Regions from separate parts of the Streptomyces sp. NPDC060002 genome, predicted to be linked through region 3. Evidence: riboswitches for the same ligand, from Rfam matches in the RefSeq annotation. Region 3 holds a riboswitch; each other region holds the start of a gene.
What was found. A riboswitch is a leader RNA that binds a small molecule or an ion and turns the genes downstream of it on or off. The one in region 3 is predicted to bind thiamine pyrophosphate.

Region 1 (10,113 bases), on a different contig from region 3:
ACGTCCGGCACCTCGACCATCTCCGGTCCCTTGGACACCGTCAGCGTCACCGTGTCGCCCTCGGCGGCCTCGCTGCCCTCCTCCGGGGTCTGCGTCGCGACCAGGCCCTTGTCGAACTCGGAGTTGACCTGCCCGGTGGCGACCTTCACCTTCAGGCCGGCCTCCTCCAGCTCGGCCTTGGCGTCGTCCAGGGCGTCACCGGTGACGTCCGGGATGTCGACCGGGCTGCCCTTGCTGACCACGATCGCGACCGCGGTGCCCGCGCGGCGCTTCGTGCCCGCCTCCGGGTCGGTGCTGATCACGAAGCCCTTGATGACGTCGTCGCTGAACTCCTTGGTGACCAGACCGGGCTCCAGGCCGTCCGTCTTCAGCAGTTCCTCGGCCTTGTCCAGCCGGGAGCCCGACACATCCGGCACCTTCACGATCTCCGGGCCGTCGGAGACGGTGAGCGTCACGGAGTCGTGCTTGCGGATCCGGGCGCCCGGGTCGGGGTCGGTGTCCATGACGGTGCCGCGCTTCACGGTGTCGCTGTGCTGGTGCCGCACCTTGCCGACCTCGAGGCCGGCGGCCTCCAGCCGGGTCCTGGCCTCCGCCTCCTTCTGCGTCAGCACCGCGGGGACCTTGGTGAACTGGCCGGAGTTGATGTACCAGACACCGGCGCCCACGCCGAACACCAGCAGGACGGCGGCGATGAGCGCGACCACCCCGCGCCGGGGCCGCGCGGAGCGGCGCCGGGGCGGCAGGGGCGGCCCGCTCTGGAAGCGCGAGGTGCGGTTGAGCGGGTCCTCGCCGTCGGCGGGGTCGTCGTCGTTGACGGGCAGCGGACGGGGCACGGTGAGCGAGCGCGGGATCACGCTCGTGCGGTCGTCGGCGTTGTCGTGCTCCGCGGAGACGGCCTGCGGCGGCAGCGCGTCCAGCTGGTCCACGCTGAGCGGAGCGCGTGCCTCCCGTACCCGCCCGAGCAGCGCGACGGCGTCGTAAGGCCGGACGTCGGGGGTGCGGGCGGTGGCCGACGCCACGAGCTCGTCCAGCTCGAACGGCAGCCCGGGAACGAGGGCGGACGGCGGCGGAACGTCCTCGTGGAGGTGCTTGTAGAGCACGATCGCGGGGGAGTCGCCGTCGTGAGGTTTCTCACCGGTGAGCATCTCGTAGAGCACCACCCCGCACGCGTACACGTCGACGCGGGGGTCGGCGGCACCGGGCTGCTCGATCTGTTCGGGAGCGAGATAGGCGACGGTGCCGAGCACGGCTCCCGTGGTGCTGGTCACGGTGTCGACGGACCGCACCAGTCCGAAATCCGCGACCTTGACCCGCCCGTCGTCCCCTATGAGCACGTTCTCGGGCTTCATGTCCCGGTGCACGAACCCGGCCCGGTGCGCGGCGCCGAGCGCGGCCAGCACGGGCTCCAGGATGTCGAGCGCCGCCCGCGGCTGGAGCGCCCCGCGCTCCCGCAGCACATCACGCAGCGTGCACCCGGCGATGTACTCCATGGCGAGATAGACGTACGACCCGTCGGCACCCTGGTCGAACACCTGAACGACATTCGGGTGGGCGAGCCGGGCGACGGACTTCGCCTCCCGGATGAACCGCTCGACGAACGCCCCGTCGGCGGCGAGCGCCGGGTGCATCACCTTGAGCGCGAGCACGCGGTCCAGGCGGGTGTCCACGGCCCGGTAGACCGTGGCCATCCCGCCGACCGCGATCCGCGCCTCTACGCGATACCGGCCGTCGAGCAGCTGCCCGACCAGAGGGTCCTGAAGGGTCGTGTCCACGCAGGTGAGTCTACGAGCCGCCGCTGACACCTCCGCCGGTTCCACCGCGATCGCAGCGCTACTGGAGCCGACCTGTGACGCAACCCACGGGGTCCGCGACTCCCGTATCCGCAGACCGGAGGGTAGCGGGGCGGCGGTCAGAAAGCGGGGCGCTCGGGGTCCAGCACGGCCCGGCCCTCCACGGGCGAGGACGCCTCCGCGAAGTAACGGGGCGGGATCCGTCCGGCCAGCCTGGCCAGCCTTCCCGCCTCGACGCCGGCCCGCATGGCCGACGCCATCCGCTCGGGATCCCGCGCCCGCGTCACCGCCGACGCCAGCATCACCCCCGCACACCCCAGCTCCATCGCCAGCGCCACGTCCGACGCGGTGCCCGCCCCCGCGTCCAGAATCACCGGCACGCGCGCGTGCTCGACGATCAGCTGGAAGTTGTGCGGGTTGCGGATGCCCAGGCCGGAGCCGATCGGAGAGCCCAGCGGCATCACCGCCGCGCACCCCACGTCCTCCAGCTTCCTGGCCAGCACCGGATCGTCGTTCGTGTACGGCAGCACCGTGAACCCGTCGTCCACCAGCGTCTCCGCCGCCTCCAGCAGCTCGACCGGGTCCGGCAGCAGCGTGCGCTCGTCGGCGATGACCTCCAGCTTGATCAGGTCGGTGCCCAGTGCCTCCCGCGCCAGCCGAGCCGTCAGCACGGCCTCCCCGGCGGTGAAGCACCCCGCCGTGTTCGGCAGCACCCGGATGCCGAGCCGCTCCAGCACCGACAGCACGGAGCCGTGCACCGAGGGGTCCACCCGGCGCATCGCGACCGTCGTCAGTTCGGTCCCGGACGCGACCAGAGCCCGTTCCAGCACCTCCAGGCTGGGCGCACCCCCCGTACCCATGATCAGACGGGACGAGAAGGACCTGCCTCCGAGGACGAAGGGATCGTCGGCCATGGCTCAGCCCCCCTGGACCGCGGTGAGGACTTCAACCCGGTCACCGTCGCGCAGCGCCGTGGACGGCCACTGCGCGCGCGGGACGACGGTCTCGTTGAGCGCGGCGGCCACCCCGGAGGGCGCCGGCGTCAGGGACCGTACGACGCTGTCGAGAGCGGTACCGGCAGCGAACTCCCGCCGCTCCCCGTTCACCGAGACGTTCACGGGCGCGTTCCTGCGTGCGTTTTCCTGGGCGTTCATGCGGGCTGCTCCGAGCGTGCGGCGGCGGCGAAGCGCCGGGGCGTGAAGGGACGGGCCTCGTCCGGGAGCTCCCCGGTGGCCAGGGCATGCGCCATCGCGTCACCCGTCACCGGCGTCAGCAGCACGCCGTTGCGGTAGTGCCCGGTGGCCAGCAGCAACCCCGCCAGCTCCGTCGGCCCGAGCAACGGCGCGTTGTCCGGGGACCCGGGCCGCAGTCCCGCGCGCGTCTCCGTGAGCGGCAGTTCGGTGATCCCCGGCACCAGCTCATGGGCGTCGCGCAGCAACTCGTACACGCCCCCCGCCGTCACCGTCGTGTCCCAGCCCAGCTCCTCACTGGTCGCGCCCACGACCAGCTCGCCGTTCTCCCTGGGGACCAGGTAGACCTGGCTGCCGCGCACCACGGCCCGCACGGTCCGGCTCAGGAACGGCGCGTACCGCGGCGGTACGGTCAGCCGCAGTACCTGGCCCTTCACCGGCCGCACGGGAGGCAGCACGTCCTGCGGCACCCCCGCGAGCCGTCCGCTCAGACTGCCGCCGGCGAGCACCACCTGCCCCGCCTCCAGGGCCGTGCCGTCCCCCGTGACGACCCCCCGGGCGCGCTCGCCCACGACGGACAGCCGCTCGGCACGCACGCGGTGGAAGGCCACCCCGGCCCGCTCGCACACGGCCACCAGTGCCCCGGTCAGCCGCCGCGGGTCGATCTGGTGGTCGCCGTCCACCCGCAGCCCGCCCCGCACCCCGGGCGCCAGCAGCGGCTCCAGACGGCGGCACTCGCGCCCGGACAGCCACTCCGACTCCAGCCCCGACTGCCGCTGAAGGGCGTGCAGTTCGCGCAGATGGGCACGGTCGTCGGAGTCCAGCGCCACCGCGAGCGTGCCGCAGCGCCGGTAGCCGAGGTCATGCCCGGTCAGCTCCGTCAGCTCGGCCGCGAAGTCCGGATAGCGGCGGGCTGAGGCCAGGTTGAGGCCGAGCAGGGTCTGCTCGCCGTGGTGCAGTTCCGTGACGGCGGCCAGCATCCCGGCCGCCACCTGGGCGGCCCCGCCGCCCGGCGCCGGGTCGACCACCGCCGTGGTGAAGCCGCGCTGCGCGGCCCGCCAGGCCGTGACAAGGCCGATGATCCCGCCCCCGATGACGAGGACGTCTGACGTACGTGGAGACGACATGGGCGTCCAGCCCCTCCCTTCGCCGGCATGACCCGGATCAGGTTCGACGGTCGGAGGCCGCCAGCCTCCCTCTCAGCCCGGTGCGTCCGGACTCCCGCGTGTGCTCTAGGTTGGCCACCCTAGCCCGTGGTCCGGCGCGTCTGTAAGGGAGCCTTCGTCATGGCCCGCTCGTTGGACGGCCTCGTCCTCGCGCCCGTCGCCGACCAGGCCCCGGGCCAGGTCGGCACCCGCACCCGCTTCGCCTACCACGAGCGCGGCGGCGAGATCTGGGCGGAGTACACGGGCGGTGACGTCGTACGCGGGCATCTGGTGGGTACCCGCGAAGGGGACCGCCTCGACTTCCGGTACGTACAGCTCAAGCACGACGGGACGACGTCCTCGGGGCACTGCGTCTCGACGGTCGTGGAGCTCGCGGACGGACGGGTGCGGCTCGAGGAGACCTGGGCGTGGGAGTCGCAGGAGGGCAGCGGCACCAGCGTTGTGGAGCAGGTCACGGCGCACGACCACTGACTGACGATTCGTCAGCCGCCTAAGGTGATCAGGTGAGCGAGCAGAGGCAGGAAGAAGGCGGCCCGGCCGGGCGGCGCGTGGTGGTCGTCGGCGCGGGCATGGCCGGGGTGCAGACCGCCGTAGCGCTGCGGGAGCAGGGCTTCGACGGCACGGTGACGCTGATCGGCGCGGAGCCCCACCAACCCTACGACCGGCCCCCGCTGTCCAAGGCCGTCCTGCTCGGCAACGCCGAGGGCTCGGCCTTCGACGTCGACTTCGAGGGCCTCGGCATCGAGCTGGTGCTCGGCCGCGAGGTCAGCGGTCTGCGTCCCGCCGACCACGAGCTGGACACCGAGGCCGGGCCTGTCCCGTACGACGTCCTCGTCCTCGCCACCGGCGCCGAACCGATTCGGCTGCCCGGCGCCGAGGGCGTGCCCGGCGTGCATCTGCTGCGCACCCTGGACGACGCCGAACGGCTGCGGCCCGTGCTCACCCGGCAGCACGACGTCGTGGTCGTCGGCGCCGGCTGGATCGGCGCCGAGTTCGCCACGGCCGCGCGGGAGGCCGGCTGCGCGGTCACCGTCGTCGAGGCCGCCGACCGGCCGCTGGCCGGGGCCCTGCCCGCCGAGGTCGCCGCCCCGATGGCCGCCTGGTACGCCGACAGCGGCATCGATCTGCGCACCCACGCGCGCGTGGAGCGCGTCGAGCCCGGCGCGGTCGTCCTGGACGACGGCTCCCGGCTGCCCGCGGGCGCGGTCGTGGTGGGCATCGGCGCCCGCCCCGCCACCGCCTGGCTGGCCGGCTCCGGCGTCGCGCTGGGCGCCCACCGAGAGGTCGTGGCCGACGCCCAGCTGCGGACCTCCGTGGCCGATGTGTACGCGGTCGGCGACTGCGCCTCCTTCCCTTCGGGGCGGTACGGCGAGCGGCTCCTGGTCCACCACTGGGACAACGCCCTCCAGGGGCCGCGCACGGTCGCCGCGAACATCGTCGGCGCCGCCACCGACGAACCCCTGGCCGTCTACGACCCCGTCCCGTACTTCTGGTCCGAGCAGTTCGGCCGCTTCGTCCAGTACGCCGGGCACCACGCCGACGCCGACCGCGTCCTGTGGCGCGGCGACCCGTCGGGCCCGGCCTGGTCGGTGTGCTGGCTGCGCGAGGACCGGCTGGTCGCCCTGCTGGCCGTGGGCCGGGCGCGCGACCTCGCCCAGGGCAGGCGGCTGATCCTGGCGGGCACGACCATGAATCCGCGGCTCCTCGCGGACCCGGCGAGGCCGATGAAGGCGGCGACGGCCGCGACCTGAGTGCCTGGTCGGACCGGCCCGGCTTCCGACTGTCAGCGGCAGATGGCAGGCTTGTTCCCGTGACCGAGATTGACGCAAAGACCGATGCCCTCGTCCCCGCCTGGCTCACCGTGCCGGACATCGCGGAGATGCTCGATGTCGACGTGATCCGCGTCCGACAGCTGATCAAGGACGGCCAGCTCATCGCCGTACGCCGGGGAGAGAACCGTGCGCTGCACATCCCCGCCGCCTTCATCGACGAGGACAAGGTGGTGAAGGGCCTGGTCGGGACCCTGACCCTGCTGCGGGACGACGGCTTCAAGGACGAAGAGATGATCGAGTGGCTCTTCACCCCCGACCCGAGCCTGCCCGGCACGCCCGCGCAGGCCCTGAGTGAGAATCGCGGCACGGAGGTGAAGCGCCGCGCCCAGGCGCTCGCCGTCTGAACCGCGTATTCGAACCGACACATCCGGCGTACGGGGGCGCTCGCTCCCGTACGCCACCGCCCCGGGGGGACCTTCGCATGCCCGACACCGCCCGCACCGGCCTGGCCGGCGCCCTGCTGTACCTCTGCACGGACGCCCGTACCCGCCAGGGCGATCTCCCGGAGTTCCTGGACGCGGTCCTCGCGGGCGGCGTCGACATCGTCCAGTTGCGCGACAAGGGCATGGAGGCGGCCGAGGAGCTGGAGTACCTCGAGGTGTTCGCGGACGCCTGCGCCCGGCACGGCAGGCTGCTCGCGGTCAACGACCGCGCGGACGTCGCGCACGCGGCCGCCGCCGGCGTGCTCCATCTCGGCCAGGGAGACCTGCCGGTCCCCGCGGCCCGCGCCATCCTCGGCGAGGACGTCCTCATCGGCCGCTCCACGCACACGGAGGCGGAAGCCGGGGCCGCCGCGGTCCAGGAGGGGGTCGACTACTTCTGCACCGGCCCGTGCTGGCCCACCCCCACCAAGCCCGGCCGGCCCGCCCCCGGCCTCGACCTGGTCCGGCACACGGCCGCCCTGGGCACCGACCGCCCGTGGTTCGCCATCGGCGGCATCGACCTCGGCAACCTGGACGAGGTGCTGGCGGCGGGCGCCCGCCGGGTCGTCGTCGTCCGGGCCATCACGGACGCGGACGACCCGGGTGCCGCGGCGGCGGAGTTCGCCGAGCGGCTGCGCGAGGCGTGACGTCCAAGGGATGGACAACAAGTCGACAATCCGGGCAAATTTCCCGCATCCGGTTGGGGGACCGCCCGCCCCTGGCTAACCTGCGGGTATGGCCCTAGGAACCGCATCCACCAGGACGGACCGCGCGCGCACCGTGCGCGACATCCTGGCGACCGGCAAGACGACGTACTCGTTCGAGTTCTACGCGCCGAAGACGCCCAAGGGTGAGCGGAGCCTGTGGAACGCGCTGCGCAGGGTCGAGGCGGTCGCCCCCGACTTCGTCTCGGTGACGTACGGTGCCGGCGGCTCCACCCGGGCGACGACGGTCAGGGAGACCCAGCAGATCGTCGTCGACACCACCCTCACGCCGGTCGCGCACCTCACCGCCGTGGACCACTCCGTCGCCGAGCTGCGCAACATCATCGGCCAGTACGCCGACGCCGGGATCCGCAACATGCTCGCCGTGCGCGGAGACCCGCCCGGCGACCCCATGGGCGCGTGGGTGCCGCACCCCAAGGGGCTGACGTACGCCGCCGAACTCGTCCAGCTCATCAAGGAGTCGGGCGACTTCTGCGTGGGTGTCGCCGCCTTCCCCGAGATGCACCCGCGCTCCGGCGACTGGGACACGGACGTCGCGCACTTCGTCGACAAGTGCCGGGCCGGCGCCGACTACGCCATCACGCAGATGTTCTTCGAGCCCGAGTCCTATCTGCGGCTGCGCGACCGGGTCGCGGCGGCCGGCTGTGTGACTCCGGTCATCCCCGAGGTCCTGCCCGTGACGAGTGTGAAGATGCTGGAGAGCCTGCCCAGGCTCAGCAACGCCCACTTCCCGGCCGTCCTGAAAGAGCGGATCCTCACAGCCAAAGACGATCCGGCCGCTGTACGCTCCATTGGCATCGACTTCGCCACGGAGTTCTGCGCACGGCTGCTGGCCGAGGGAGTGCCCGGACTGCACTTCATCACGCTCAACAACTCCACGGCGACGCTGGAAATCTACGAGAACCTGGGCCTGCACCATCCGCCGCAGGCCTAGACCGGTCGCATCCACATACGACACACTGCGTAGCGGCCATTGGGGAGAGGGGCGTACATGGGCTGGACGGTCCTCTACATCGCGTTCGGCATCGTCGCGCTGTGGCTGCTCGGCGAGGTGCTGCTGCAGTACAAGGCGCGGCTGCGCTGGCGGCTGCTTGCCTTCGTGGGCTTCCTCGGCGTCGTCCTCGGCGTCCTGATCCCGTCGGTCGTCGTCATCGCGCTGGGCGCGGCCGCCTTCGCGGTCGGCCAGACCTACGTCACCCTGTCGTTCCGGCGCGGCTTCGCCGAGGGCTGGGCCTTCCGTCGCGGGGACGCGGACACGGACGGTGAGGGCGCGGCCGTTCCCAAGCGCCGCCGCGGCAAGGCCGAGCGCAAGGACCCGACGCTCGAGGTCTCCGGCCTCGAGGCGGGCGAGGCCGGGTTCGGCTCCGACCCGCAGTACGGCACCGACGACGTCGCGTTCGGCCAGGACACGAACGCCTTCGGCGACAAGAGCGCCTACGGTGACGACGACTACGACCGCGACGACGTCTTCACACCCGCGGCCCGCACCGCCGACCCCTCGGCCGCCGAGACCACATCTGTGTACGAGCCGCAGCCCCTGCCCGACGACACCGGCTCCTACGGCGTGTACAGCGACACCGCGTACGCGGCCGCGACCGGCCAGGGCCAGTCGCAGGGCCAGCCCCAGGACCAGTACGCGACGGCCGCCCAGGGCGCGGACCAGAACTACGGGTACGACACGTACTCCGGCTACCACCAGCAGCAGTACGGGTACGACGCCAACGGCGAGCAGCAGTACGCCGCCTACTCCGACCCGTACATCGGCACCCAGACCTACGGCGGCGGCTCCTACGACGCCGACTACGGCCAGCAGCAGTACGGACAGCAGGGCTACGGTCAGGAGCAGTACGGCGCCGGCGGCTACGGGGAGACCCCGGCGGGCGGCGTCTGGGTCCCGCAGCAGCGCAGCACCGACGACCCGCTGGGCGGCGAACTCCCGCCCGAGCAGCAGCAGTACCCGTACCAGGGCGACGGGCAGCAGCAGGGGCACGGCCAGGGCACCGGCTACGACGAGCAGTATCGGTTCTGACGGCCGCGTCTCCCCGGGCACGCCTCCTGCCGGAGGCGCCGGGAGCCCCAAGCGCTCACTGTGAGCCCCGGAACTGCGGGCCCTCCACGATCAGCCCGGACACCAGCGCGCCCGACATCCCCGCGTGCGGCAGTCCGCCGCCCGGATGCGACCAGCCGCCGACGGTGAACAGACCTTGCAGAGCCGTGGAGTTGGCGGGATGCAGCAGCCGCCCCCCGGCCGCGGCCAGCGCCGGCGCCGGGACCGCCCCGCCCGCCGCACCGGTCTCCCGCGCGATGTCGGCGGGGGTGCGCACCTCGCGCCACAGGACGCGGTCGCGCAGACCGGGGACGGCTCGTTCGGCGACCGCGACCAGCGCGTCCACGTGCTCCTCGCGCATCTCCGCCCCCGCGGGGACCACCGCACCGAGCGTGACCGCCTCATGGTCGCCGTCCGGGACCAGGGCCGGGTCGCCGGGCCGCAGAACCGTCACCGTCGGCCGCGCGGGCACCGACGGCGCCGTACCGAAGAGGCTCTCCAACTCGCCGTCACGGTCCACCGTGTGCACCACCGTCCGGTGCGCGGTCCCCTCCGGCCGGGCGCCGCGCAGCGCGAGCAGTACGGTCAGCCGGCTCGGCAGGCCCTGCTGGGGGGCGACCTCGCCGTCCGCGCGGGCGGGCAGACCGCCGACGCTGCCGGGAGCGACCACGAAGTCCGCCTCCCGCACCGCACCTCCCCCAGAGCCGAAAGCCTGGTCGGTGCCCCCGGCGAGTTCCACGCCCACCGCCCGGCCGCCCTTCTCCAGGACCCGGGTGACCTCGGCGCCGAAGACGAACTCCACCCGGCGGGCCAGACACCGCTCGTAGAGCGCGCGGGCCAGCTCCCGCATCCCCCCGCGCACGTACCAGGTGCCGAAGGCGTGCTCCATGTACGGCAGCACGGCCGCGCTCGCCGGGGTGACCCGCGGGTCCAGGCCGTAC
Region 2 (10,113 bases), on a different contig from region 3:
TGTTCTCGCCGGCCGAGGGCTGAGCCTGTCCGTCTGCCGGCTGACCAGCGGTCTCGGGGTTCCCTAGGGGTTCGGTCAGGGGAGGACAAGGGGTGCGAGGCCCCCGTCGGCACCCACTTCGGACCTAGCATCGGCGGCAGGACATCGAAACGCTCCGGCCCGACAGGGGTGCCGGACATCGACCGAAGAAGATGAGGACAAGGGCGATGCGAGAGATCTTCGCGGGAATGCCGTGGTGGGTGAAGTGGGTCGCGGTGCCGGTCATCGCCCTGGTCGTGTTCGGTGGTCTGATAGCCAGCGTCGTCGGGTTCGTGATCGGCCTGCTCTTCAAGCTGCTGGTCTTCGTGGCGCTGGTCGGCGGACTGATCTACGTCGTAAGGAAGTTCACTTCGGGTTCCTCGTCGCGCAGCGACTGGTGATGGTGGGGGCCGGGGAGCGGTAACAGGAATCGGCTGTTCCCTCGGCCGGGGGAAGTTTCCCTGACAGCCCGTCTGTACGCGGTGGCAGACGGTTAAAGTCCGGAACTCGTCGCGGGTCGAACTCCCGCGAGTGGCGCACACCCCCTCCCGTGTCCCCGCACGGGCCTCCCCCTCGCGCTTCGGAAGTGACCCTTGGTCATGGTTGACACCGCATCGGCAGAGCCGTTCGCACCCCCCGCGCGGCCGCGTTCCGCCGCGCCCCCACTGCAACGCCCACCGAACACGACCACCCCCGAGCACCCGCATACCGCCGTCACCCTGATCGGCTCCGTCCAGCGCGCCATGCGGCTGCTGGAATCCGTCGCGGAGCACGAGTACGGGGCTCCGGCCAAACAACTCGCCCGCGAGACCGGACTCGCGCTGCCCACGGCCTACCACCTGCTGCGCACCCTCGTGCACGAGGGCTACCTGCGACGGGACAAGGGACTGTTCTTCCTCGGTGAGGCGGCTGAGCGGCTCGGCAGGAGCGGGGCGGCGCAGAAACGTCGCAGCACGGTCGCCGACACCCTCGCCCAGTGGCGCGATTCGATCGGTGTTCCCGTGTACTACGCCAGGTACCGCGACGGTGAGATCGAGATCATGTGCGTTTCCGACACCCCGGGCAATCCGGCGGTCGAGGAGTGGGCGGACTTCGGTGAGACCGGCCATGCGCACGCCATCGGCCAGTGCCTGCTCTCCCAGCTTGACGAGGACGCCCGCCGCGACCACCTGGACCGCTACCCCGCTCAGTCGATCACCCCGTACACCGTGCGCGACAACCACACTCTGCTGCGGCGCCTGGAGCGGATGCGGCGGATGGAGCCGGTCGTCGAACGACAGGAGTACGCGCTGGGCACGGTGTGCGCCGCCATTCCGATCACCGTGGGCACCACGGCGGCCACGATGGCGATCTCTCTGCCCGCCCGTCACGCCGACCGGTTGTTGCCGGCGGCGCGGCAACTTCAGAGCGAGGTCGGACGGCTGCTGGGATCGCTGGCGATCTCTATCAGTATCTGAAAACTCACTCCTTGTGATCTGTTGTGTACTTTCAGCAAGATGCGTGCAGTGTCAGAAGGTCCATTCCCGGCCAGGCGGCGGCAAATGACGAGGTAAGGCGATGCGCGAGTCCGTACAGGCAGTACAGGCAGAGGTCATGATGAGCTTCCTCGTCTCCGAGGAGCTCTCGTTCCGCATTCCGGTGGAGCTGGGTTACGAGTCATGCGATCCGTATGCCGTGCGACTCACCTTCCATCTGCCCGGTGATGCCCCGGTGACCTGGGCCTTCGGGCGCGAGCTGCTCATCGACGGGGTGGGCAGGCCGTGCGGCGAGGGGGACGTCCGTGTCTCGCCGGTGGATCCCGATGTGCTGGGGGAGGTCCTGATCCGGCTTCAGGTCGGCGGCGACCAGGCGCTGTTCCGGTCGTCGGCGGCCCCGCTCGTGGCGTTCCTCGATCGCACCGACAAGCTGGTTCCGTTGGGCCAGGAGGGTGCTCTAGCCGATTTCGACGCGCATTTGGACGAGGCGCTGGACCGGATCCTGGCGGAGGAGCAGAGCGCCGGCTGACGTGAGGGTGAAGCGAGTGGTGGCGGAACGCTTCGCCACGTTCGGTGTTGTGCAGGAACGCTTCTTCAGCTGGTGGCGCAGGCGCTGGACGACCTACTGGGAAGAGTGAGGCGTGCGCCCGAGCGGGTCGGTGTTGTCGGCACTCGGGCGCCCTCCCGCCTCAGCGCTTGCGCCGCCTGCCCCGGCCTCCCCGGGCCTGGGTGCTGCCCGCGGCCGTCGCCACCGCCGGAACCGCAGGAGTCGCTTCCGGAGCCGTCACGGGCGCCTTTCCAGGGCCTGGCCGGTCGGCGGAGACCACCAGGGCCGCCAGGACCGTCGTGACGGGCACGGAGGCGACCAGGCCGATCGAACCCACCAGCGTGCGCACGATCTCCTCGGCGACCAGTTCGCTGTTGGCGACGGAGCCCACGCTGCTCTGCGCGATCGAGAAGAGCAGCAACAGCGGCAGCGCGGCACCGGCGTAGGCGAGGACGAGCGTGTTGACCACGGACGCGATGTGGTCGCGGCCGATGCGGATGCCGGCCCGGTACAGGCCGCGCCAGCCCATCGCGGGGTTGGCCTCGTGCAGTTCCCAGACCGCAGAGGTCTGAGTGACCGTCACATCGTCGAGGACGCCGAGCGAGCCGATGATGATCCCGGCCAGCAGCAGACCGCTCATGTCGATCGACGGGTACAGACCATGGATCAGACCGGTGTTGTCGTCCGTGTTGCCGGTCAGCGCGGCCCAGTCGATGAACACCGAGCCCAGGATGCCGATCAGCAGCAGGGAGATCAGCGTGCCGAGCACCGCGACGGAGGTGCGGGCCGATAGCCCGTGACAGAGATACAGCGCGATCAGCATGATGGCGCTCGATCCCACCACCGCCACGACCAGCGGGTTCGACCCCTGGAGGATCGCGGGCAGGACGAAGAAGTTCAGCACCATGAAACTGATGGCCAGCGCGACCAGCGCCATGACGCCCCGCAGCCGCCCGACGACCACGACGGCGACCGCGAAGATGATGGCCAGGACCGCCATGGGGATGCGGCGGTTCACGTCGGTGACCGAGTACTGCAGGTCCTTCGGCGCGGAGGGCTCGTAGGCGACCACGACCTTCTCGCCCTGCTCCAACTGCCGTGACTGGTCCGGCTGGACGATCTCGGTGAACGTACGGCCCTTGTCGTCGCCGGTGTCCACCCGGATCGTGGCCCGCTTGCAGGCGCCGCTCGCCTGCTGCTGCGCGGTGGAGCCCTCGGCCGTGGAGGTGTCGCCGGTAGGGGTGTCGCCCGAGGCGTTCACCGACGCGCAGCTCACGCTCACGACCTCGGTGACCGTGGCCTGTTGGGTCTGCCGGTCGAAGCCGACCCCGGTGCGTTCGTGCGCCGGGGCTCCACCGGGCCACAGCACCACGAGCCCTACCAGCACCGCGACCCCGAACGGGATGATGATGGCCGCGATGACCTTGCGCAGGTGTTGGGAGACGGGGGCGGCCGGGCCGTGACTGTGGCTGTGCGAATGCCCGTGCCCGCCGTCGGAACCGGAACCGTGCCCGCCGTCGGAACCGGAACCGGAGCCGTGCCCATCTCCCGGGAGATGGCCCGGGAGATGGCCGTGCCCGCCGTCGTGGCCCGTGATGGGACCGTTCCCGGGGCCGCCACCATGACCACTGTCGTGGCTCTGCCCATGACCGTGTTCGCGGTCGAAGCCGTATCTGTCACCAGCACCAGCACCATGGTCAGGACCAGAACCATGGTCAGGACCAGGACCAGGACCAGGACCAGGACCAGGACCAGGACCAGGACCAGGACCAGGGCCATGCTCAGGACCAGGACCAGGACCAGGACGAGGGCCCGGGCCAGGACGAGGACCGGAACCATGGCCGGGGCCGTACCCCTGACCGGGCGCGGGTCCGGCCCCGTACTCGTGGCTGTTTCCGTATCCCTGGTCGTTCCCGAACTCCCGGTCGCTCTCGGACCCTTGCCCGTTCCCGTATCCCTGCCCGCTCTGGTATCCCCGGCCGGGCCCGGGCCCGGGCCCATGACCGTTTCCGTAACCGCGGCCGTTTCCCGGCCTCGGCAGGGCCCCTGCCCCTGCCCCTGCCCCTGCCCCTGGCTCTACCCCTGGCTCTGGCCTTGGCCCGGGGCCTCCACCGGAGCCGGATCCTTGACCGCCGGGAGTCCCGACGCGCCTCAGCCCGCCGAGCCCGCCGGCGTATCCCGGACCGCGGCCGGGGCTACGCGGCTGATCGTGACCATCACTGAAGTCGCGGTCGCCTCCGGGGCCGCCGCCAGAACCGCTGCCGCCGCCAGAACCGCTGCCGCTGCCAGCACCGCTGCCGGAGCCATCGCCGGGGCCGCTGCCGGAGCCATCGCCGGGGCCGCTGCCGGCGCCCGGTCGGCGGGGCGGCTCGGGCGGCGGATACGGGGGCTGGTGTGTCGTGGTCACCGACCGATCATCGCAAGAACGACACGGGCCCTCTGTTCACCGCGCCAGAATTGACGCTAGCGTGGAGACAACCTTTGCACACGCGGGAGCTCGGAGCACCGGGCTGAGAGGGCGCTGACCTCCGTCTTCGCGATGTTTCACGTGGAACGTCTCTCGAATCGAGTGATGTTTCACATGAAACGTCGGCAGGCGGTAGCCGCTGCGTCGACCGCCGAACCTGTTACCGGGTAATGCCGGCGTAGGGAGTAGGTCTCATGACCAACAAGGACGCACGCACGCCTGCCTTCACGCATAACGCGACCGGCGAAAGCACGGTCGACGTCAACGACTCGGAGGCCGGGAAGTCCATCGGCTGGCACAAGGGGTACGTCGAGGGCGCCCGCCCCGATCTCCGGGTGCCAGTTCGTCAGGTGCACCTCACCAACGGGCAGTCGGTCACCCTGTACGACACCTCCGGCCCGTACACCGATCCGCTCGTAGAGACCGACGTCCGCAGGGGTCTGTCGCCGTTGCGCGAGAACTGGATCATCGCCCGGGGCGACACGGAGGAGTACGCGGGCCGTCCGGTCCGCCCCGAGGACGACGGCGTCAAGCACACCTCACCGCGCGGCGGTCTGCGCAACCTCGACGCGGTCTTCCCCGGCCGGCCGCGCCTGCCGCGCCGCGGCCGGGACGGCGAGGCGGTCACCCAGCTCGCGTATGCGCGCCGGGGGGAGATCACACCCGAGATGGAGTTCGCGGCCATCCGGGAGAAGGTTTCTCCCGAGGTGGTGCGTGAGGAGATCGCGGCGGGCCGCGCCGTGCTGCCGGCCAATGTCAACCACCCGGAGATCGAGCCGATGATCATCGGCAAGCGGTTCCTGGTGAAGGTCAACGCCAACATCGGCAACTCGGCGGTGACGTCCTCCATCGAGGAGGAGGTCGAGAAGATGACCTGGGCGACCCGTTGGGGCGCCGACACGGTCATGGACCTTTCGACCGGCCGTAACATCCACACCACCCGCGAGTGGGTTCTGCGCAACTCCCCCGTCCCCATCGGCACGGTGCCGCTGTACCAGGCGTTGGAGAAGGTCGACGGCCGCGCCGAGGAACTGACCTGGGAGATCTACAAGGACACCGTCATCGAGCAGGCCGAGCAGGGCGTGGACTACATGACGGTCCACGCCGGCGTCCGCCTCGCGTACGTCCCGCTCACTGCCAACCGCAAGACCGGCATCGTGTCGCGCGGCGGCTCGATCATGGCGGCCTGGTGCCTCGCGCACCACAAGGAGTCGTTCCTCTACGAGAACTTCGAGGAACTCTGCGAGGTCCTCGCCGCCTACGACGTCACGTACTCGCTGGGAGACGGTCTGCGGCCGGGTTCCATCGCGGACGCCAACGACGCGGCGCAGTTCGCGGAGTTGAGGACACTCGGGGAACTCAACCGGATCGCGAAGCGTTTCCATGTTCAGACGATGATCGAAGGCCCGGGCCATGTCCCGATGCACAAGATCAAAGAGAACATCGACCTTCAGCAGGAGATCTGCGATGAAGCTCCGTTCTATACGCTCGGCCCGCTGACGACGGACGTCGCGCCGGCGTACGACCACATCACCTCCGGTATCGGTGCCGCGATGATCGCCTGGTGGGGCACGGCCATGCTCTGCTATGTCACGCCCAAGGAACATCTGGGCCTGCCCAACCGGGACGACGTCAAGACGGGCGTCATCACCTACAAGATCGCCGCCCACGCGGCCGACCTCGCCAAGGGGCACCCCGGCGCGCAGGAATGGGACGACGCGCTGTCCGACGCCCGCTTCGAGTTCCGCTGGGAGGACCAGTTCAACCTCGCCCTCGATCCGGACACCGCACGGGAGTTCCACGACGAGACACTCCCCGCGGAGCCGGCGAAGACGGCGCACTTCTGCTCGATGTGCGGGCCGAAGTTCTGCTCGATGAAGATCAGTCAGAGCATCAACGAGCGCTTCGGCGCCGGGGCGGCAGACGGGGCTTCGGCGGAGGAGATCGCCGAGGGCATGTTGGAGAAGTCGAAGGAGTTCGCGGCCGGCGGGAACCGCGTGTACCTGCCGCTGGCCGACTGACGTCCCTGGATCGGCGCTGTCCCCCGAGATCCGACGCCGGGGGACAGCGCCATGAGCGGTCGTCACCGACGGAGACGACTTTGTGGCATCCGTAGTGCAGCCGGGAATGGATGCCGAGGTGGATGCGGCCTGCTGGCTCGACGACGACCGACAGGAGGAGACCATCGCGTTCGTTCGGTTGCCTCAGGGCGTCGGCTCGGCAGACTGGGCTTCATGACAGCGCGATCCCTGAGCAAGGGTGCCAATCTTCCGGTCGACGTGCCGGACGTACGGGTCGAACTCAGCTGGGCCGAGGGGGCCGGTGGGCCGGACATCGATGCCTCGGCGCTGCTGCTGGCGGAGGACGGACGGGTACGTGACGACGGGGACTTCGTCTTCTACAACCAGCCGCTGCACACGTCCGGCGCCGTGCGGCACGTCGGCAAACGGAGCGAATCCGGTGTCATGACCGACACCGTCCAGGTGGACCTCCGCTCGCTGGAGGGCGCCATCACGCGGGTGGTGCTGTGCGCGTCGGCCGACGGCGGCACCTTCGGCCAGGTGACCGGCCTGACGTTGAGACTGCTCGGCGGGGACGGGCGCTCCGAGGTGGCCCGCTTCGAGATGCAGGCGGACACGGAGACGGCGTTCATCGCCGGTGAGCTGTATCTGCGCGAGGGGCGCTGGAAGTTCCGGGCGGTCGGCCAGGGGTACGCCTCCGGGCTGGCGGGGGTGGCCACGGACTTCGGGATCACGGTCGACGACGAGCCTGAGCAGGCGGTCGCTCCGCCGAACCGCCCACCGAATCGCCCGCCGGTCGCTCCGCCGAACCGCCCACCGAATCGCCCGCCGGTCGCTCCGCCGAACCGCCCACCGAATCGCCCGCCGGTCGCTCCGCCGAACCGCCCGCCGGTCACCCCACCTGCGGTTACCCCCCGGGCCACCACCCCACCTGCCCTCACCTCGCCCGCGCTCACCCCACCGACCAGCACCCCGCCGACCACCACCTCACCGTCCGGTCCCCGTCTGACCAAGGGGGAGGAACTGCTTCCCGTCGACATGCGTAAGCGGCTGTCGCTGCGCAAGGAGCAGGTGGCCGTCAGTCTGAGCAAGCGGGGGGCGGTGGGGATCAGCGCGCGGATCGTGCTCGTCCTCGATGCCTCCGGGTCCATGGCGTTCCTGTACTCACGGGGTGTGGTGGCGGACGTTGTGGAGCGGATGGCGGCGGTGGCGGCGCAGCTCGACGACGACGGCGAGATGCAGGCTTGGACCTTCGCCAGCGATGCCGCCCGCCTTCCCGACCTGCGGTTGGGCGAGCTACCCGAGTGGCTGCGGCTGCATGTGCGGGTGGGTGAGATCAGTCTGTTCCGGCGCGGGAAGAAGCCTCGCAAGGGGATGGAACCGGGGCAGGTCGACATGCGCTCGGTCGGCATCCAGAACGAGGAACAGAAGGCGGTTGCCCAGGTCAGGTCGTATGTCCGGGAGAATCCGGCAGCCGCCCCGACCTTGGTGCTGTTCTTCTCCGACGGAGGGGTCTACCGCGACGCGGCGATCGAGCGGGAGCTGCGGGCGGCGGTCGAGGAGCCGATCTTCTGGCAGTTCGTGGGGCTCGGCCGGTCCAACTACGGGGTCCTGGAGCGGTTCGACACGCTGCCCGGACGCCGCGTCGACAACGTGGGGTTCTTCTCCGTGGACGACATCAGCACCGTCCCGGACCAGGAGCTCTACGACCGGCTGCTGTCCGAGTTCCCGAGCTGGATCACCGCGGCCGGCCGGGCAGGCATCCTCTGACCCGGTTGGGCCGGACGTACGACTCCGGGCTGCCCACCCCCGTGACTCCGTCCGGCACGGCGCACCACTGAGCACCGCAGGGCAGCACTGATCCGCAGGCCGGCTCTCCACCGGAGCCGCCCGGCGCCCGGCGTACGGCTTGCGCTCCCCTCGGCGGGGTCGGCGGGGGCGCAAGCCGAGTGCCTATTCCGGCTGGTGCTCCGGGCCGCCGAAGTCCGGGCTGGTGTAGTCCGGGCTGCTGAAGCTCGGGCGCGGGCCCGTCGAACGCCCGTCGTCCGGGCTGCTGAAGCCAGGGCGGTCGTAGCCGATCTTCGGGAGGCGGCCGGTGGGGGCAGGCCGGGCCGGCTCGGTGTGCAGGGCGGCCGCCGTGCCGGGGCTGGCGAGGGCCTTCTGGAGGAACGGCAGGATGCCGCGTTCCAGCAGGGCTTCTCGCCAGGCTTCCCTGGCCTGGTCGACCTCCTCGCTCAGTTCGCCGTACGGCCCGGCCTCCAGGGAGGGCCGGTTGCGCAGGGCGGTGAGCAGCAGCGCGACGGTGGCGACGAGGATCGCGGCCACGGCCACCGCCCCGAACGTCCAGCCGGCGGCGACCATGGTCCGGGCGAACGCCTGCTCGGGGTCGAGTGCCCTGAGGAGGTAGCCGACGAGCAGGAATATCACCGCGGCGGTCCCGGCGAGGACGGGGGTGAGGACGGCGGCGACGGCACCCGCCCCGGCGGCTTCGGCGGCCTGGGCCGCCTCCCCCATGGTGGTGGCGAGCCCCATCGCGGCCGCGCCCGGCTCCGCGGAGCCGGTCTCGGACGTGGACGACGGGGTGGCCGGCGCGGGGTGGCGCAGCTCCTCGCGGACCTTCACGTAGTGCTGGTACTCGGCCGCCGCGGCCACCGTGATGAGTGCGGAGGCGTTGAGCGCCATGGTGCGCAGTTGTTCGGGGTTGAGCCGCTGTCCGACTGCGGCCAGTTCCGGGTGGTGTGGGGCGGAGCGCAGCGCCTCGTCGAGGATCCGCTCGTACTCCTGGCGGTCCTCGCTGTTCAGGTGCTGCGGAACGCTGTTCATCTGCATCCCCCGATGCTCCGTAGGGCTTGGGGCTCGCATGCCAACGAGCCGTCGGGCAGAAACGGAGGGGAGCCTGCTACGGATAACCCGATGGTAGAGCGGTGACGGCATGGGGTGACAGGGGGTTTGCCGAAATTGGCCTCTGGCCTGCGGTGTCGCCGACGGATCCACAGTGGGGTACTTCTGCCCCGGGAGTGGACCCGGGAACCGCCCCGGGAACGCTCAGATTTCCAGGGGCAGTTGCTGGACCAGCAGTTTTCCGGCCATCGTCACGCCGCCGTCCATCGCGATGGCCAGCCCGTCCGCGTAGACGTGCGGTCCCTCGACGTGCGGACCGCCGTTGTCCTCGCCGTCCTCGGAGCCGACTTCGCCCAGCAGATAGGGAATCGGGCTGTGGCCGTGAACGATGCGGGTGCCGCCGTACGTATCGAGCAGGGAGCGTACGGCGTCGGCGCCGCCCTCGTCGCGGAAGGAGAAGCGCTTGGTGAACTTGCGGAACAGGTCCCACACCTCGTCCGCGTCGTTGCGCGTGATCGTCTCGCGGACGGTGTCGTTGACCGCTTCGATCGAGTCGCCGTAGTCGAGGTAGGCGGTGGTGTCGGAGTGGACGAGCAGGTGGCCGTCGACCTCCTCGACCGCGTCGAGGCGGGCCATCCACTGCAGGTGGTGGTCCTGGAGACGGTCCATGTCGTACTTCTGGCCGCCGTTGAGCAGCCAGGCCGCCTGGAAGGTGGCGGTGCCCGCGCCGGAGTTGACGGGCGT
Region 3 (10,113 bases):
GGCCTTCGAGGTGCGGGCCAAGTGGCCGGGCGGCGGCCCCTCGGTCGGCATCCCCACGTGGTTCTACGGCCATGAGCCGCCGAACCCGTTCGCCGCGCACCTCGCCAAGTACTTCTCCAACGCCACCCGCGAGGACGGTCTGCTGGCCCGCTGCACCGCGGGTGTGGTGTTCCTGCCGGGCGCCGCCGGGACCGTACAGGAGATCTTCGACAACGCGACGCCCAACTACTACGGGTCGCGGGGCGAGCCGACGCCGATGGTGCTCGTGGACCGGGAGCACTGGACTCGACGGCTGCCCGCCTGGCCGCTCTTGCGGTCACTCGCCCGGGAGCGGTCCATGGAGTCCCGTATCGCCCTCGTTGACCGGATCGAGGAGGCTCCGGAGGCGTTGAAACGTCTCGGTGGTTAATAAGCGGGCAAAGCCAGCCGCTCGGAGGCGTCCCCGCATTGACACTTCTTATGAAACGCTTATAGACCTGTGGGTCTGCTGGGGATGGTGACGCACTCGGCTCACCGGGGGCGCCATCTTCCCCTCCACCCCCCGCAGTTGCGCTTCCCGTAAAGGACAAACGTGTCCCTTTCCCGCCGTACCGCCGCCCGTTCGGTGCGCATGCTCGGTGTCACCGCCGCCTCCGCCGCCCTGGCGCTCAGCGCCGCCGGCACCGCGCTGGCCTGCGACATCAGCGAGTTCTCCGCCACTGCCGCCTGTGACGGCACGAAGGGCGTCATCACTGTCACCGACAAGGACCCCTCGGGCGTCCCGGCCGAGATCACCGTGTTCCTCGAGAACAACGGCGGCGATCTGAGGCAGGTCGGTGTGGCCCAGACCGTCAAGGGCTCGGCCAAGGGCGTCACCGTGTCCTTCGCCGAGGACTGGGAGCCGAACGCCGAATACCGGATCCACGTCAAGGCCGTCGACGGCGTCAAGGTCGTCGTCGACAAGGACATCCCCGGCAACCTGACCACCCCGTCCAAGGCCTGCGAGGCCGACGACACCTCCACCCCGTCCACCACCCCGTCCTCGACGCCGCCGGACAGCTCCACCACTCCGCCGCCGGCCGAGACGACCACTCCGTCCCCGTCGCCGTCCGACTCGGCGAGCGACAGCGCCGCGCCCGCGCCCTCCGCGAGCAACGCCCCGTCGGCCGCGGTCCAGGAGTCCAACCTGGCCGAGACCGGCGCGAGCTCCAACACCGGCCTCGTCGTCGGCATAGCGGCCGTCCTGGTCGCCGTCGGCGGTGGCGCGGTGTTCTTCGGTATGCGGCGCCGCGGGTCCAGCCAGCGCTGACCCGCACGACCGACCGGCCCGCCGGACGCACAAGTGTGGCCCGCCCCTCTCTCCGGGGCGGGCCATCCGCATGTCCCGTGCCCTCGGTTGGACTTCGCCCGCCGTCGGTGGTCAGTCCAGTACGACCGTCTCGGTCGCGTCGAAGGACACTCCCACCACGCTCCCGACCTCCGGCGCGTCCCGCAGCGTGCACGCCGCCTCCAGTCTCGGCGCGCCCTCCGGCTGTAGGCGCACGGCGACATGGGTGCCACGGAAGGTACGGGCGGCGACCGTGCAGCGCAGTCCCTCGTCCGCACCCACCAGGCGCACACCGGCGGGCCGGACCAGCAGCATGCGCGCCCCCTGCCCCGACCCGGCCGGCACCGGCACCTTGCCCCACGGCGTGACCGCGGCCTCCTCCGTGACGGTCGCCTGCACCACGTTGTCGAAGCCGAGGAATCGCGCCACGAACGCGTCCGCCGGCCGCTGCCACACCTCGAGGGGCGTCCCGGACTGGGCGATCCGCCCGTCCCGCATCACCACGACCCGGTCGGCGAGCGCGAACGCCTCGCCCTGGTCGTGGGTGACCGCGAGCACGGTCGTCCCCAACCGGCCGAACAACTCCCGGAGTTCGACGACCAGGCGCTCCCGCAGCGACCGGTCGAGCTGGCCGAGCGGCTCGTCGAGCATCAGCAGCCGAGGACGTGGCGCGAGGGCCCGGGCCAGCGCCACCCGCTGCTGCTCCCCACCGGAGAGCGCGGCCACGGCACGGCCCGCGGCGCCCGGAAGTCCGACGAGTTCGAGCAGCTCCGCCACCCGCTCGCCCTGCCGGGCCCTGGACATGCCGCGCATCCGCAGCCCGAAGGCCACGTTGCCGCCCACGTCCCGCTGCGGGAACAGCTGATGGTCCTGGAACATCAGCCCGAGCTCCCGCTTGTGCGCGGCCACCCCCGCCTGGTCGCGCCCGTCGAGCAGCACCCGCCCTGCGTCCAGTGGCTGGAGCCCGGCCACCGCCCGCAACAGCGTCGACTTGCCGCTGCCGCTCGGCCCCAGCACACACACCACCTCGTGCTCGGCGACCGCGAGATCGACGGCGTCGAGCACGGGCCGCTCACCGAACCGCACGGTGGCGCGCTCCAGTTTTAGCAGCATCTACAACTCCCCCGTCCGGTCGGTCCGCAGTCGCTCCAGCACCAGCAGCGCCACCACGCACACCACCATCAGAATCGTCGAAAGGGCCATCGCCTGCCCGTAGTTGAGCTCGCCGGCCCGCCCCAGCAACCGCGCGACGGCGACCGGCAGCGTCGGGTTGTCGGGCCGCGCGATGAACACCGTCGCCCCGAACTCCCCCAGCGACACCGCGAAGGCGAACCCGGCCGCGACGAGCAGCGCCCGCCACACCATCGGCAGGTCGACCTCCCGCCACACCCGCCACGGCGAGGCCCCGAGCACGGCCGCCGCCTCACGCAGCCGCTGGTCCACCGCCCGCAGCACCGGCAGCATGGTCCGTACGACGAAGGGGACGCCGACCAGCGCCTGCGCGAGCGGCACGAGGATCCACGTACCGCGCAGGTCCAGCGGGGGCTCGTCGAGCGCGATCAGGAACCCGAAGCCGACGGTCACCGCGGAGACTCCCAGCGGCAGCATCAGCAGCGCGTCGAAGCCGCGGACCAGCCGGCCGGCGTCCCGTCGGGTGAGCGCGGCCGCGGCGAGCCCGCCGACGACCACGGCAATCGCGGTCGCGGTCGCGGCGTACTGCAGCGAGTTGCCGACCGCCTCGATCGGCGGGACCAGGAAGACATTGCCGTCGTCGCTGGTCAGCGCCCGGTAGTAGGCGAAGTCGGGCGCGTCGAGCGAGCGCTGCGCCAGCACCGCCAGCGGCAGCACCAGCAGGACGGCGACCGTGCCGAGGACCCCGGCCAGCAGCGCCCACTGCCCGGCGCCGCGCGGCCGCCGCGCCGTCACCGACGCGTCCACCAGCCGCAACGCGGTCTCCCGCCGCCGTACGGCCCGGGCGTGCACGGCGAGGATCGCGCCGACGGCCATGAACTGGACGATCGTGAGGACGGCGGCCGTGGACAGGTCGAAGATCTCGGAGGTCTGCCGGTAGATCTCCACCTCGAGGGTGGAGAAGGTGGGACCGCCGAGGATCTGCACCACGCCGAAGGAGGTGAAGGTGAAGAGGAAGACCATCAGCGCGGCAGCGGCGACGGCGGGCCCCAGGGCGGGCAGGGTGACCGTGCGCCACGCCGTGAGCCGGGACGCGCCGAGCATCCGCGCCGCCTCCTCCTGCCGGGGGTCGAGCTGCGACCACAGCCCGCCCACCGTGCGGACGACGACCGCGTAGTTGAAGAAGACGTGCGCCAGCAGGATCGCCCACACCGTGGTGTCCAGCCGTACGCCCCACAGGTCGTCGAGCAGTCCGCCGCGCCCGACGAGCGCCAGGAACGCCGTGCCGACGACGACCGTCGGCAGCACGAACGGGACGGTGACGACGGCGCGCAGCACCTGCTTGCCCGGGAACTCCAGGCGGGCGAAGACGTACGCGGCGGGCAGCGCGACCAGGAGCGTGAGCGCGGTGGAGGCCAGCGCCTGCCAGGTGGTGAACCACAGGACATGCCGGATGTCGGACTGTGCGAGCACGTCCCACAGCCGCCCGAAGCGCAGGCCTCCGTCGGCGCCGAGTCCCCGGGAGACGATCGCGGCGACCGGGTAGGCGAAGAAGACCGCGAAGAACGCGACGGGCACGGCCATGAGCCCGAGCCGCGCCGCGTTCCCCGCGCGGCCTTCGCGCCCGGTCACTTCAGTACGAGCGAGGTCCATGACTTGACCCAGTCGTCACGGTTGTCGGCGATCTTCGCCGGGTCCAGGGTCTCGGGGTCCTTCGCCTGCGGCCCGAACTCCGTGAACTCCGCCGGGACCTCGGCCCCCTTCCGGACCGGGTAGACGAACATGTTGAGCGGCATGTCCTGCTGGAACTCCGCGGTGAGCAGGAAGTCGAGGAGCGCCTTGCCGCCCTCGGGGTTGGCGGCGTTGCTCAGCAGACCCGCGTACTCGACCTGACGGAAGCAGGTGCCGGTGGAGACGCCGGTCGGGGCGGTGGTCGGCTTCGGGTCGCCGTAGATCACCTCGGCGGGCGGCGAGGAGGCGTACGAGACGACGAGCGGCCGGTCGGCTCCCGCCTTCCTGCCGCCCGCGGACCCGGAGAACTCCTCGTTGTAGGCCTGCTCCCAGCCGTCGACGACCTTCACGCCGTTGGCCTTGAGCTTCTTCCAGTAGTCCGCCCAGCCGCCCCCACTCTCGGCTTCGCTCGACCGGGAGGTGCCCCCACCGCCGTACTTCGCGGCCGTGCCCAGCAGGAAACCGAGACCGGGCGAGGAGGTGGCGGCGTTCTCGGTGACCAGCAGGTTCTTGTACGCGGGCTTCAGCAGGTCGTCGAAGGAGGCGGGCGGGGTCAGCTTGTGCTCGCTGAAGTACGCCTTGTCGTAGTTGACGCAGATGTCGCCGGTGTCGACGGGCGTGACCCGGTGCTTGCCCCGGTCGGTCCGGTACGCGGGCAGGACCTGGTCGGAGCCCTTCGCCTCGTACGACTGGAACAGCCCGTTGTCGAGGGCCCGCGACAGGAGCGTGTTGTCGACGCCGAAGAAGACGTCGCCCTGCGGGTTGTCCTTGGTGAGAACGGCCTTGTTGACGGCCTGACCGGCGTCGCCGTCCTTGAGGACCTTCACCTGGTAGCCGGACTGCTTCTCGAAGTCCGCGAGCACGCTCTTGGAGACGGCCCACGAGTCGTGGCTGACGAGGGTGACGGTCCTGGAGCCCGCCGTCGAACCGTCGTCGTCCGACGATCCGCAGGCGGACAGGGTGACGAGGCCGAGGCCGACGGCCGCGGCCACGAACGTCCTGGTGTGCACTGGATTCCTCCTGGGGTTGACCAGGAAGAGACGCGGCCCTGCCCGGACGCCGGCGGAGGGTTCCGCCGGCGCCCGGGCAGGGCGCAACAGCTTGAGTGATGACCGAACTTCCTACCCAGAATGACCTGGGCAAGGTTCAGAGGGTCTGCGGACTCTCCCGCACTCTCAGCGCTGTGGCGCTCCCCTGTCGGAATATGAAGATGTACTGATACGGATGTACTGATACCCGATAGCTGATATCGGGGTCAGACTACCGCTCGGTGGCCGCGAGCTGACCGCACGCCCCGTCGATCTCCTGGCCACGGGTGTCCCGGACCGTGACGGGCACCCCGTGCGCGGCGATCGCCTCGACGAACGCCTTCTCGTCCTCGGGCCGGGAGGCCGTCCACTTCGAACCCGGGGTCGGGTTGAGCGGGATGAGGTTGACGTGCACGGGCTTGCCGCGCAGCAGCCGCCCGAGCCGGTCACCACGCCAGGCCTGGTCGTTGATGTCGCGGATCAGCGCGTACTCGATGGACAGCCGGCGCCCGGACCGCTCGGTGTACTCGAACCCGGCGTCCAGCACCTCGCGCACCTTCCACCGCGTGTTCACGGGGACGAGGGTGTCGCGCAGCTCGTCGTCCGGCGCGTGCAGCGAGATCGCGAGCCGGCACTTGAAGCCCTCGTCGGAGAACCGGTGGATGGCAGGCACCAGCCCGACCGTCGACACGGTGATGCCGCGCTGCGAGAGCCCCAGCCCGTCCGGAGCCGGGTCGGTGAGCGCGCGGATGGATCCCACGACCCGCTTGTAGTTGGCGAGAGGCTCGCCCATCCCCATGAAGACGATGTTGGAGAGCCTGGCAGGACCCCCGGGCACCTCCCCGTCCCGCAGCGCCCGCATCCCGTCGACGATCTGATGCACGATCTCGGCGGTGGACAGATTGCGGTCAAGACCCGCCTGTCCGGTCGCACAGAACGGGCAGTTCATCCCACACCCGGCCTGCGAGCTGATGCACATCGTCACCCGGTCCGGGTAGCGCATCAGCACGGACTCCACGAGCGTGCCGTCGAACAGCCGCCAGAGGGTCTTACGGGTGTTCCCCTGGTCCGTCGACAGATGCCGGACGACCGTCATCAGGTCCGGCAGCAGCGCCTCACGCAGCTTCTCGCGCGCACCGGCGGGGATGTCCGTCCACTCCGCCGGGTCGTGCGCGTAGCGCACGAAGTAGTGCTGCGACAGCTGCTTGGCACGGAACGGCTTCTCCCCGATCTCCGCCACGACCTCCTTCCGCTCGGCGGGCGAGAGGTCGGCGAGATGCCGCGGCGGCTTCTTGGCTCCGCGGGGGGCGACGAAAGTGAGTTCTCCGGGCTTCGGCATAACCCTTCCAGTGTCGCAGATCGAATGGCATGGCCCAGGCGGCGAGCCAGGCAGCGTGATCGCTGCCGGTCGGGCGCGGAGAACCGCGCACTCGTGGGGGTCAGGCGCTCCACCACTCGTCGGTGCCGCAGCCGACTTCGTAGTGCCACCAGCCCTCCTCCTGCCCGTGGGCCAGAAGTGCCTTGATCCCGGCGAAGTCCGCGTCGGCCGGAGCGGTCAACGCCACCATGGGAAAGTCGTCGCTGAAGACCTCACCGCCGAGCGCGAACCCGGAGAAGCGCTGGTGGACCGCCTGAGGGCTCGGCCCCAGCGGGCCGGTACGGACCGGCAGCACCCGGATCGTGCAGGCGCCGGAGGCGCTGACCCGGCCGACGGCCCAGTGGAGCCCCTCGGAGTCGGTCCGGAACCGCACGACGTCGCCCTCGGCGACCCCGTCCTGGAGGAAGGGGACGTTCTGCACGCGGGCCGTATCGGCACTGAGCTTCGTCGCCCACAGACCCTCGGTGTCCTGCGGGAGCCAGCCCTCGCGAGGAACGAACCGGAACCAGACCTTGATCTTCTCGGGCGTGCTCTCCATGACGGCCATCATGCGTCGGCCGTCAACGGTGCCGCATCGGGTACGAGCCGGGCGATCAGCCACCGCCGGCACAGAACGGGCAGTCGCGGGAGCCAACGCGGACACCGACACCGACACCGACACCGAAGCCGACACCGAAGCCGACACCGCCGTCGCCGTCGCCGTAGACCGAACATGGCAACGGGCCCCTCGCCTGACGCACGAAGCACAGGAAAGGGGCCCGCACGAGCCGGTTGTACCGGTGGGTCAGCCGGAGCCCACGAACAGTACGAGCAACAGCCACACCACGGGAGCCGTGGGCAGCAGCGAGTCCAGCCGGTCCATGATGCCCCCGTGGCCCGGGAGCAGCGTGCCCATGTCCTTGATGCCCAGGTCCCGCTTGATCATGGACTCGCCGAGGTCGCCGAGCGTGGCGCTGGCCGCGACGGCGAGGCCGAGCAGCAGGCCCTGCCACCAGGTGCCGTCGTCGATCACGAACTGCATCAGCAGCGCGCCGGCGACCATCGCGAACGACACCGCGCCGAGCAGGCCCTCGCGGGTCTTGCCCGGGCTGATACGCGGCGCGAGCTTGGTCTTGCCGAAGCGCCAGCCGACGGCGTACGCGCCCGTGTCGCTGACGACCGTCAGGACCAGGAACGTCATGACACGGAACGCTCCGTCGTCGGCGGTGAGCATCAGGGCGACGAACGTGGCCAGGAACGGAACGTAGAAGGCCGCGAAGACACCTGCGGTGACGTCCTTGAGGTAGCCCTCGGGCGGTTCGGTCATCCGCCAGACCAGCACCGCGAGCGCGGTGAGGGCCATGGCGACCCAGGCGCCCTCGGGACCCCGGACGTATCCGGCGACGACCATCGCCGCGCCGCCGACCGCGAGCGGCACGAGCGGCGCCTTGATGCCCTTGCGCTCCTGCAGCCTGCTGGTCAGCTCCCACAGGCCGACGACGACGGCCACCGCTATCACGCCGATGAACACGGCTTTGACGACGAACAGCGAAGCGACGATCACTACGCCGAGCCCGACCCCGACGCCTATGGCCGCGCCCAGGTCTCGGCCCGCACTCTTCTTCTGCGGTGCGGGCGCCGGGTGAGAGGCGTCGGGCATGGGCTCCGGATTCTGCGGCACCGCCGCGTGGGGCTGTGCCGACGGTGTGTCGTGGCCGTGGGCGGCGTCGCCGTACGGCTGGGTGCCGTACGGCCGGTCCGGGAACAGGGGGCCGCCCGGCCGAGCGGCCCCCCGGCCCTCATCCTGGTCTCCGCCGTGCTCGGGGACGATGGGCATGGGGCGAGTCTGCTGCGCCTCAGGCGCATCGTACGCGGGACCCGCCGGGGCGGCCCCCTGGACAGGCCCCTGGTCGACGGGCCCCCAGTACCCGGCCCGCGACCCGGCGTGTGGCGGTGAGCCCCAGGAAGAGTCGTTCATCAGACCTCGAGCAGCTCCGCTTCCTTGTGCTTCAGGAGCTCGTCCACCTGGGCGACGTACTTCGCGGTGGTGTCGTCGAGCTCCTTCTCCGCACGGCGGCCCTCGTCCTCGCCGACCTCGCCGTCCTTGATCAGCTTGTCGATCGCGTCCTTGGCCTTGCGGCGGACGGCGCGGATCGACACCTTGGCGTCCTCGCCCTTGCCCTTGGCGACCTTGATGTAGTCGCGGCGGCGCTCCTCGGTCAGCTCGGGGAACACCACTCGGATGATGTTGCCGTCGTTGCTCGGGTTGACGCCCAGGTCGGAGTCGCGGATCGCCTGCTCGATGTTGCGCAGCGCGGTCTTGTCGAACGGGGTCACGACCGCCATGCGCGGCTCCGGCACGGAGAACGAAGCCAGCTGGTTGATCGGCGTCGGTGCGCCGTAGTAGTCGGCAACGATCTTGTTGAACATCGCCGGGTGCGCACGGCCGGTGCGGATCGCGGCGAAGTCCTCCTTGGCGACCACGACGGCCTTCTCCATCTTCTCCTCGGCCTCGAGGAGGGTCTCTTCGATCACCACTTGCTCCTGCGTGTCTTGAGTAGGCCCGGCTGCGGTTCCTTGCGGAGGCGGGCCGGCTGCGTCGCGTCTTCTTCCTGCACGGTTCCCGACCGGCAGGACATTGTCCATCCCCCGACCAGGGTCCGTCCCCGGTCAGGTGTTGTCGTACGAAACCGGGGTTCCACCGGTCAGGCCCGGCTGCCTTGCTCACCCACGAGCGTGCCGATCTTCTCACCCTTGACGGCGCGAGCGATATTGCCCTCGGTCAGAAGCTCGAAGACGAGGATCGGGAGCTTGTTGTCGCGGCACAGCGTGATCGCGGTCATGTCGGCGACCTTCAGATCGCGGGTGATGACCTCGCCGTAGCCGAGGGCGTCGAACTTGACGGCCGCCGGGTTGGTCTTCGGGTCGGAGTCGTAGACGCCGTCCACGCCGTTCTTGCCCATCAGCAGCGCCTCGGCGTCGATCTCCAGGGCGCGCTGGGCGGCGGTGGTGTCGGTGGAGAAGTACGGCATGCCCATCCCGGCGCCGAAGATGACCACACGGCCCTTCTCCAGGTGCCGCACGGCGCGCAGCGGAATGTACGGCTCGGCGACCTGGCCCATGGTGATGGCGGTCTGCACGCGGCTGTCGATGCCCTCCTTCTCCAGGAAGTCCTGGAGGGCGAGGCAGTTCATGACCGTGCCGAGCATGCCCATGTAGTCCGAGCGGGCGCGGTCCATGCCGCGCTGCTGGAGTTCTGCGCCGCGGAAGAAGTTGCCGCCACCGATCACGACCGCGATCTCGGCGCCGTCACGGACGACGGCGGCGATCTCACGGGCGATCTTGTGCACCACGTCGGGGTCCACGCCCAGGCCCCCGCCACCGGAGAATGCCTCCCCGGACAGCTTCAGCATGAACCGGCCGCGTAGTTTGCCGTCGTCGCTCTTCTGGGCCTTGGTGGTCATGGGAGATCCCGCCTCTTTCACGTGGTGCACATGCGAAGAAGGCCATTGCCGGTGGGGTGTTCCAACCCGTGCGCGGCAATGGCCTCCTCGTCAGAT

Region 1: it holds a riboswitch for thiamine pyrophosphate, as region 3 does, so the genes downstream of both, thiO (glycine oxidase ThiO) here and ACFWBD_RS11325 (thiamine ABC transporter substrate binding subunit) in region 3, are expected to answer to the same signal.
Region 2: it holds a riboswitch for thiamine pyrophosphate, as region 3 does, so the genes downstream of both, thiC (phosphomethylpyrimidine synthase ThiC) here and ACFWBD_RS11325 (thiamine ABC transporter substrate binding subunit) in region 3, are expected to answer to the same signal.

What each region holds. Positions count from the first base shown of each region.
Region 1 covers NZ_JBHWUW010000090.1:2,871-12,983, forward strand. The annotation lists gene pknB (Stk1 family PASTA domain-containing Ser/Thr kinase) at 1-1,772, opposite strand, end outside; gene ACFWBD_RS39535 (thiazole synthase) at 1,910-2,704, opposite strand; gene thiS (sulfur carrier protein ThiS) at 2,708-2,908, opposite strand; gene thiO (glycine oxidase ThiO) at 2,941-4,107, opposite strand; TPP riboswitch at 4,105-4,215, opposite strand; gene ACFWBD_RS39550 (hypothetical protein) at 4,267-4,617, shown strand; gene ACFWBD_RS39555 (NAD(P)/FAD-dependent oxidoreductase) at 4,695-5,897, shown strand; gene ACFWBD_RS39560 (Rv2175c family DNA-binding protein) at 5,957-6,322, shown strand; gene thiE (thiamine phosphate synthase) at 6,400-7,047, shown strand; gene metF (methylenetetrahydrofolate reductase [NAD(P)H]) at 7,136-8,059, shown strand; gene ACFWBD_RS39575 (hypothetical protein) at 8,117-9,154, shown strand; gene ACFWBD_RS39580 (phytoene desaturase family protein) at 9,210-10,113, opposite strand, start outside.
Region 2 covers NZ_JBHWUW010000005.1:171,508-181,620, reverse strand. The annotation lists gene ACFWBD_RS07545 (cupin domain-containing protein) at 1-23, shown strand, start outside; gene ACFWBD_RS07540 (DUF5326 family protein) at 207-419, shown strand; gene ACFWBD_RS07535 (IclR family transcriptional regulator) at 618-1,475, shown strand; gene ACFWBD_RS07530 (SsgA family sporulation/cell division regulator) at 1,576-2,022, shown strand; gene ACFWBD_RS07525 (YibE/F family protein) at 2,183-3,637, opposite strand; TPP riboswitch at 4,520-4,709, shown strand; gene thiC (phosphomethylpyrimidine synthase ThiC) at 4,702-6,528, shown strand; gene ACFWBD_RS07515 (VWA domain-containing protein) at 6,742-8,298, shown strand; gene ACFWBD_RS07510 (hypothetical protein) at 8,482-9,357, opposite strand; gene ACFWBD_RS07505 (metallophosphoesterase) at 9,574-10,113, opposite strand, start outside.
Region 3 covers NZ_JBHWUW010000009.1:62,303-72,415, forward strand. The annotation lists gene ACFWBD_RS11305 (LOG family protein) at 1-409, shown strand, start outside; gene ACFWBD_RS11310 (LAETG motif-containing sortase-dependent surface protein) at 572-1,288, shown strand; gene ACFWBD_RS11315 (ABC transporter ATP-binding protein) at 1,400-2,419, opposite strand; gene ACFWBD_RS11320 (ABC transporter permease) at 2,420-4,090, opposite strand; gene ACFWBD_RS11325 (thiamine ABC transporter substrate binding subunit) at 4,066-5,178, opposite strand; TPP riboswitch at 5,269-5,374, opposite strand; gene rlmN (23S rRNA (adenine(2503)-C(2))-methyltransferase RlmN) at 5,429-6,535, opposite strand; gene ACFWBD_RS11335 (DUF4265 domain-containing protein) at 6,636-7,124, opposite strand; gene ACFWBD_RS11340 (phosphatidate cytidylyltransferase) at 7,359-8,531, opposite strand; gene frr (ribosome recycling factor) at 8,531-9,088, opposite strand; gene pyrH (UMP kinase) at 9,259-10,017, opposite strand.